Regions from separate parts of the Paenibacillus sp. GM2FR genome, predicted to be linked through region 1. Evidence: riboswitches for the same ligand, from Rfam matches in the RefSeq annotation. Region 1 holds a riboswitch; the other holds the start of a gene.
What was found. Region 1 has a riboswitch for cyclic di-AMP ahead of PAEVO_RS22900 (hypothetical protein). Riboswitches for the same ligand answer to the same signal wherever they lie in the genome.
Positions count from the first base shown of each region.

Region 1 (4,210 bases):
AGAAGAACCATCTGTCCGTTCCATTGCTTTCATTGCGAAACACCTGGTATAGATAAGTTCCCAGCGGCTTGACCAGCAGCACCAGAACGAGTATAACGATGGCAATTTGTAAAATGCCCATGACGAATGCCTTCCTCCTTCAGCCGTTTCCCTAGAATTTTTCAGGGTGAATCAGCGCATAAATCAAATAGAGAAAAATAAAAATCGTGAATATCAACATGATCATCACGGCTGATCAGCCTCCGGTTCCGAAACCACACGCCCGCACCAGGACATAAACAGCATGAGCAGTCCGTAGGTTCCTCCCAAAATAAGCAACATAACTAAATCCTGCATGAATACAACCTCCCGAAACTCGTTGTGAAATCAGCCAAACGCTTAACTGCCAATAGACGCTATGAGAAAGGCCACGTGACGATGGTTCGTATGAAGCACCACATCAGCACCCAACCCTTTGTATATCAATCGCGGATTGCTGGAATGGGTGATCACATAAATCGACTCTGCGGTCCAAGTCCGGCAAATCCGTAAATAGCGACAGCACAAATTCAAGCTGCTTTCGAACAGAAACACCTTGCTGACGGAAAACTCGGGAATGATCCAGGTTTGCTCGTCTCTTGTATCAATCAGAATAATGTGTTTGCAGCCCAGATCCAGCAACCTCTCCTGCTCAGCCCGGTTGTTGGCTATGGCCGCAAACGAAACATGTTTTTGAATCAACTGGCGGACGAATTCCTCCCCGGCCTTGTTCGGCGCGGATACCAGGATGAATTCCTGCGGTTTCTCCATCTTCTTTTCTCCTCCTAAGGTCAGAAAGAGAAGGCAACAACAAAGAAGCCCGTGGAAAGAGAAGAACTCTTCCCGCAGGCTCCTTAATAGGACACGGTGAAATACACCATGGCCCAAGTCCACGACAATCGTTGCCTCTCTCGATACGCTTACGAGGTTAGCTGACGGATTCGGGCGTGAGAGTCGCCCTACCCATAGACCGTTATCTTGTCCATGGGATTCACCCCTGAGAGATAGATTCATCTCCCGACTGGTTCCCCCGTTCCTTTTCCATTCAAGGACTCAGCGAAAATTGAAAACGAGTAGCATGTTATTCTATTAGCCATTGACTAAACATCCAGGTCCAGCAAAACAACACAGCATCAGGTTCGAGCGGTGAGAGTCGCATCATCCTGCAATTTCAGTGAAGGCCTATGGTGCCTTCTCCCGAGATTCGATCCATAAAAGAGCCCAACTGAGCTCTCACACTGTCTGTAGGCCTTCATGGATCGGCTGCCCATTTGCCTGTCTCTGATGTCCGTCAATTCATAGTTCGTATCATACGTCTGGCCCTGCAGGAAGTAAATGTGAGCAAAAACACATGTGGCGTTATGTCGAACAGGAACGGACCAATTCCGGTCCATTATCTCCAGAATACTGCTCTATACTATGTATTTCTCTTGTTTTCTTATATTTATCGTAATCTATCGAGATACCGAGATTTTGCCATGATAATAGATGACACGACCCAATGTACACGTTTTCTTTTGCGGTTTTTATCGATTTTCGGAATGTATCCGTCCCATATGGCCATTTACTTTTAGATTCCTCCGGCGTATGATTCATCCATCTATTCGAAACATTCATTTACGCTGAGCTCCCGACAGATCGGGAGACGGGGGAACCAAAATCGCCAATGGGGCTTCTGTTGGTGAACGGGGTGAATCCGCAGGCCTGATGGTCAGGCGCTGCGGTAGGGTGCTCTCAAGCCCGAATCCGTCAGCTAACCTCGTAGGCGCGTTTTGAGAGAGAACACCACCCGAGCCTTAAGCGGAAGCGGCCACTGGAGTAGGGCCTCTAACGATAAATAGGCCTGGAGAGCGGGGTATCTCTGCTCACCAGGCCTTTTTGCCGTGCATATAACATTCCTATAAAGGAGCGTAGATCATGACGAAACTCATCGAGGCCGCACTGGCACCCGTCATCGAAACCGCATCGCCTGTAATATGTGAAGAGCCCATCCGCAACATGGAGATGTTCCGTTTCGACCAGAGCTCGGCTGAACGCTTTATCCCCTCGAGCGATCAAGGCTGCAACTGCGGTTTGTTTAAAATCAGCTGCGAAAACGCGGCCGGGTATGCCGAATATGCACTGCCAAGCACGGGAGAGTTCGCGGATCTGGTCCGCTGGGCATCCGTCTTTACAAGGCTGAGAGGCATGCCCGTGACGGAGGCCGTTCGCTATGCCCAGAAGCAGCAGCAATGGGGATCTGTACGGATGCAACTCGCCGTATCGGCCCTCGCCGATCTGGAGGCCAATCTGCAACAGCACATCACCCGTAAGCGGTTAGGTAGCCTTCCGCTGGAGCGTTCCTACCTAATGAACTGCTCGGAGGCGTATTATTTCTAGGACGACAGCTAGAAAGAGCTACCGTCCTCGCTTCCATTGCAATTGGTTGTTTTCCCCCGCTCACTTGAACATATTTTTGAGCACCATCATCAGGTTAGCCGGCTTCTCTGCCAGCCGCCGGGTGAAATACGGGTACCACATCGTTCCGTAAGGCATATAACACCGGATGCGGTAGCCGTCCTGCGCAAGCGCAGCCTGATCGTTCATCCGCAGCCCGTACAGCATCTGAAACTCAAATTCCTGTTTGTCTATGCGGCTCTGCTCGGCAAACACCTTCACCCAGTCGATGATGTGGTCATCGTGCGAAGCAATCGCGACGTAGGCGCCCTGATCAAAATGCATTTTGATCAATTTCTTATAGTTGTCAATAACCTCCCGCTTCTGCTGAAAGGCAATGGTTCCAGGCTCTTTGTACGCCCCCTTCACCAACCGCAGATTAACACCGGCATGCATTAAATTCTTGACGTCCTCCTCCGTACGGAACAAGTAGGCCTGCATCACAGTCCCCACATTGGTCAGCCCCTCTTGATGGAGCCGCAGTGTCATGTCAATCGTGGCCTGGGTGTACGGGGAATCCTCCATATCCAGACGAACGAAGTTCCGGTGCTCTTTCGCCTTTTTCGCCACCAGCTTGATGTTCTCGTAAGCCATCTCGGGGTCCAGTGCCATCCCCATCTGTGTCGGTTTCAGCGATACGTTCGATTTCACTCCCCGCTTGGCAATCCCTTCCACAAGCTTCAAATACTCCTCCCGGTACCCGGCCGCTTCATCCAGCGTCGTGATACCCTCCCCCAAATGATCGAGCGTGACGAGAATGCCCTTCTCGTTCAGCCTCTCAATTTCATCCAGCGCCTCATCCAAGGTATCGCCGGCTATGAATCTGCCCGCCAATTTCCGACCGTACTTGATCGACAACCACTTCACGAATTTATTACCGGACACCGTCAGGATCACTTTACGGTAAAGCTCGGTTCCGTCCATGCGTGCGCCCCCTTTGCAAAAGGTAAACCAAAATGCACTCTATCTTAACTCATATGCAAAAATCATGACGGCATGCAGGAAGACATACATATCTAACATAGAGCTTCTCACCAGAAGATCCTAAACACCCCACCATGATGCATTCAGCAGCTGGACCATAGACCTTAAGCTTCGATTCATATCATGTTAAGGAGGGGCCTCCCATGCGCGTACCTTTTCGGAACGAACCATTTATGGATTTCAACAACGAGTGGAACAACAAGTTATACGATGCGGCGTTATCCGGAGTCGAAGCCGAGCTTGGCCAATCGTATCCCTTGGTTATCGGCGGTACCAAAATCTATACGGAGCGTACCGCACAATCGGTCAATCCGTCTCGGAAACGTCAGGTCATCGGCATTGTATCCCAAGCCGATACCGAGCTTGCCGAACAAGCTATTCAGACGGCAGCGCGTACCTTTGAGACGTGGAAGCACACCGAGCCGAGCGAACGGGCACGATATCTGTATAAGGCAGCTGCGATCATGCGGCGGCGCAAGCTCGAGTTCTCCGCGCTGATGACGCTGGAAGCCGGCAAAACGCGTGCCGAGGCGGACGCGGATACGGCCGAAGCGATCGATTTCATGGAATTCTATGCACGCGAAATGCAGCGTCTAAGCGCGCCCCAGCCGTTGACGGTTCACGAGGAGGAAGAGAATCATCTCTATTACATCCCGCTTGGCGTCGGCATCGTCATTCCGCCGTGGAATTTTCCGCTCGCGATTATGGCAGGCATGACCACAGCAGCCATCGTCTCGGGTAACACCGTTGTGCTGAAGCCAGCGAGCACCAC
Region 1 is NZ_MKZM01000009.1:410,945-415,154, reverse strand. Features, by position in the region: gene kdpA (potassium-transporting ATPase subunit KdpA) at 1-121, opposite strand, end outside; gene PAEVO_RS34930 (potassium-transporting ATPase subunit F) at 152-220, opposite strand; gene PAEVO_RS22905 (hypothetical protein) at 379-789, opposite strand; cyclic di-AMP (ydaO/yuaA leader) riboswitch at 920-1,087, opposite strand; cyclic di-AMP (ydaO/yuaA leader) riboswitch at 1,629-1,802, shown strand; gene PAEVO_RS22900 (hypothetical protein) at 1,936-2,397, shown strand; gene PAEVO_RS22895 (proline dehydrogenase family protein) at 2,458-3,378, opposite strand; gene pruA (L-glutamate gamma-semialdehyde dehydrogenase) at 3,582-4,210, shown strand, end outside.

Region 2 (4,210 bases), on a different contig from region 1:
ACGGCGACCGTCAACGGTAAAAAAGTAAAGCTTGCAGCTCCTCCAGTCCAACGGGAAGGCCGCGTGCTGATCCCGCTTAGCTCTTTCAGCAGCCAATTCGGTGTCGACGTCGGCTGGAATCAGGCGACTCGCACGGTCTCTCTCGTATCGCCCCAGCGCGAAATGCATTTGAGAGCCTTCTATGCTTTGCAATCTTTCCAAGAACGGGATCTCGTGGGATCCATGAATTCAGTCGCTTTTGGCTGGAGCCGCATCGATCGTGATGGCCAGTTTACGCTTCAAGGCGACGAGTATCGTCTGCCAGGGGCGGCCGGCGACGTGACCCCGCAATCGATTGTTGCGGATGCGGCGGATCAGGAGATTAAACCGTACCTTATGGTTTATGCTCTGGACGGAAACGGAGAATTAACCAAAGTCCTGAGCGACAGCAGTCTGCGCGAAAAGTCCATTGAAGGCATCACAACCGCGGTTGCCGATAACGGGTTCGGCGGCGTTGTGCTTGATTTTGAAGGACTCGGTTTTAAATTGGATGCCGTGAAGCAGCAGAAGCTGCTCAATGATTACGTCAAGCAATTGAAGGTGGCATTGCCAAATGACATTGCCCTGTCCTTAGCGGTCCCGCCATTGAATAGCGCCTACAAAGGCTATGATTACAAGACGCTGGCTTCCATCGCTGATGATCTCATCGTTATGGCTTATCAGTACAATCCGGTCGGAACCAAATCTCAGGTTCCCGAACCAAACAGTCTGGTGGACCAAGCGATCCAGTTGGCACTCCAAGCAGGTGTCCCGAAGCAGAAGCTCCTGCTCGGCATCAGTTTAAGCAGTGAAACCGCCACTTCCGTTGACGATAAGCTCGGCTTGGCCAAGCGTTATGATCTGAAAGGTGCTGCTTTCTGGCGCCTTGGCTTGTTCCGTCTCTATAATAATGGAATAGAAGCTGCTGTGAATGCCTCTGTCGTTAAGGAGTAACCGAACAACCTCTGTGGGATGATAGACTTATCGTAAGAAAAACGTCTATCGACGTACTTTCACAGATGACAGACCGCAGTTAATAGATGTTTTTCTTGCGATATCAGGAAGTCACAAGCTTTCGAAGTTTATACTTTCTGATATCTAAAAAAAGAAAGCCTGACAAGGGCATCCCTTTGTCAGGCTTTCTGGTTATGTATCGAATCCTAAACTGCAATTAATCCATTTAGCTTGCGCTTCCTACCAGCTTCGCATAGTTTTCTTGACTCAACACACGACGCGCCGTGACATAACGCGGCTCGTAATATGAATCGCTAAGCTTGCTGATTCTGACTCCCTTGCTGCTGGAAGCATGCGCAAATTGTCCATCACCAATGTAAACGCCTGCATGGGAAATTCCGCTGCCACTTGTATTGAAGAATACCAAATCTCCGACCCGCAGATCTTCGCGATCCACATGTTCACCGGCTTTAGCCTGGCTTTGGGAAGTGCGTGGAAGATCCATATCAAAATTTCTAAACATGTACAGAATAAATCCGGAGCAATCAAACCCGCTGGTAGTCGTTCCGCCCCATTTGTATGGAGTTCCTACCAATTGCTTCACTTGATACTGAAAATTCGGTTGTTGATCAGCAAATGCTGATACGGCACCAGAAGAAAAAATAATTGCAGACCCTAGCAAAGTGATGACAAACTTCTTCAAAATATGTTCTCTCCTTCGATGCCTACGGAGTTAGCTAAAGGTTCGGTTGAAGGTTCCCTATACTCTATATACAAGAGTAATTCACCCAAGACGGTTCCCCCGTTTTCACAAACGAAATTCGGCAAAATTCATTAACGTTTTGTAACCTTCTCTTAATATAGTATACAAGCAAGGATGCTGTCAATAATATCCTAAGAATCTATCGTTTTATGTTTGGAACTGTCGTAAAGATGGTTAATTTCGGGCGTCCATTTGTTAACCATCTCACACAGTCATGACAATTATGTAACTCTGCTTTCCTGTTCGAACTGCTTTTTTTAGTAATCTAGCAACTTTTAACAGATTTATACGTTTACATATTCAGAAATGAAATTAAAGAGGTGATCGATCACTTATGATTCAAATTACGATGGCTGAAGCTTTGGCTGTCCGGGCAGCAATCAATCGTCTCATGAATCAATTGATGTCGGAACGCTTGAATAACAGCAGCACGATCATTGAAAAAGGGGAAACGGCGGGAATATCCTGCACGCAGCGTGGATGCCATTACGGAAGAGATCGAAGCCGCCGCGGCGGATTACAGAAAGCTGGATTTGCTGATGGCCATCTCCAATACAACGCAAACCATTAGCTGGAACGGCTCCGACATGACCATCATGGAAGCGATCGAGCTGGCCAAACAGATACGCAGCGATATCGGACAGCTTGCTCATCTCGGCTCCCGCAAGAAGCTGGAGCGGCAGAGCAGCCGTGGCAGCGGAGACGGTGCCGTAACGCTGTTCAACGTCGCCTTATATGATCCGGAAGCCTATCAGGCGCAAGCGCGCAAGAAGGAACGCGAAGTAACCAAGCTCTCTTCACTGATTGAACATGCCAATCATACGTCCATGATTACGTTTGACGCATCGAAGTACATGGAGTAGCGGCAGCCGCCGGCTCCAAGCCTGCAGGTCACTCCACGTGCGGGTTTGGAGCCGGCGGTTTCCGCCGGCGGGCGGGAAAGTGCGAGCAACCGCTTATTGTTTGTCGGATACAAACAAACCTAACCAGGAAACCAAAAACTCGCCTCCAGTGAAAACGGATGACGGCTTACGGTTCACGCCTATCACTTGTCACATGTTACGGACTTATAACGAAAAAAATGATCGCTCCGTTTCCCGCTCTCTCCATAAATAGTTGGAAAGCCGCCCTTGAAGGGCGGCTTTTGTCAAATTCGCTTAAGCTCGGTTAACATGAAACTAGGTTGCCGATCCAAACGCTCTCAATCTAACTTCTATTTCATTCTTTATCCTATCCGTAACGTTCTCTTTACACATAGGCTACTGGAACAAGGCCGCAGCTCCAACCAGACCCACATCGTCCCGAAGTCCTGCAGGGACGATTTCGTACGTACCCAGATAGGATGGCATGACCAGCTTATCTGTCATTTCCCGCAGCTGCGGGAATAGAAGCTCGCCTGCTCTGCTTACTCCCCCTCCAATCACGATGCGATCGGGGTTAAAACTGTGAATGACGTTAACCAGACCAAGCGCCATGTAATAAATAGCACGATCGATGACCTCCACAGCGACGGGGTCATGAAGACGTTTAGCCTCGAATACATGCTTGGCGTTGACGCCGGCCTCGGCTGCGGCCAGTTTAGAAATTACGCTGGGCTGGGTGAGCATCCGCTGGGATGCTGCCAAACCGATGGCCGTTCCTGAAGCAAATACCTCCCAGCAGCCGTGGCTGCCGCAATTACACTGCGGACCGCTCGGATCAATGATATGATGCCCAAGCTCCCCTGCAAAAGAACTGCTGCCCAGGAACAGCTTCCCGTCCAGCACGATGCCTGAACCGATGCCTGTGCTTAGCGTCACGTATATCATGTTCGTCGACCCTCTTCCGGCACCTCTTACATACTCTCCCCATGCAGCTGCATTGGCGTCATTCAGCACCTGAACCTCCGTATGCAGATCGCGTTCCATCCAAGCTTTGAGAGGAACATTGGTCCATTCCGGCAGATTCGTACCATGAATGACGATCCCCTCCCGGCTGTTAACCGTTCCGGGTGAAGCCATGCCTACGCCTCGAAGCGGGTGGCCGCCCGACACGCTGCGAATCATGTTCGTAATTCTCGCGACCACTTCTTCGGCCGTACGCGCACCCGCTGTCTCCATTTGCTCCCGGTTCAGCAGCTGTCCTTCGGAATCAAAGAGCGCTGCCGCGATCTTCGTACCCCCAAGGTCAACGCCAACCACAAATTCTTGCTGTTTATTCCATACGGTTTGCAATTTTTGTTCACCTGTTTCCGATAGGTTTGCTACTTCTATTGATGTAAGCTGTCAGCCAATGATCGCAGCTCAACCGGATCAATGGGCTTCAGCCCTGATCGACCGTACCGGACGGCTGAGCCGAAATGCACCTCGCTCACACCGGTCTGGTCGATAAAATCATGTATGATTTCCCACTTCAGGCCATTACCAGCCAATATTTTCAGCTCACTGCCTGCCGTTTGTTCTACAAGCTCCCGAATTCTTGGGATGGCTTGCGGTG
Region 2 is NZ_MKZM01000008.1:2,831,434-2,835,643, forward strand. Features, by position in the region: gene PAEVO_RS12575 (stalk domain-containing protein) at 1-972, shown strand, start outside; gene PAEVO_RS12580 (C40 family peptidase) at 1,199-1,675, opposite strand; cyclic di-AMP (ydaO/yuaA leader) riboswitch at 1,679-1,809, opposite strand; gene PAEVO_RS12585 (hypothetical protein) at 2,173-2,598, shown strand; gene PAEVO_RS12590 (ROK family protein) at 2,995-3,948, opposite strand; gene PAEVO_RS12595 (copper homeostasis protein CutC) at 3,984-4,210, opposite strand, start outside.
Region 2: it holds a riboswitch for cyclic di-AMP, as region 1 does, so the genes downstream of both, PAEVO_RS12580 (C40 family peptidase) here and PAEVO_RS22900 (hypothetical protein) in region 1, are expected to answer to the same signal.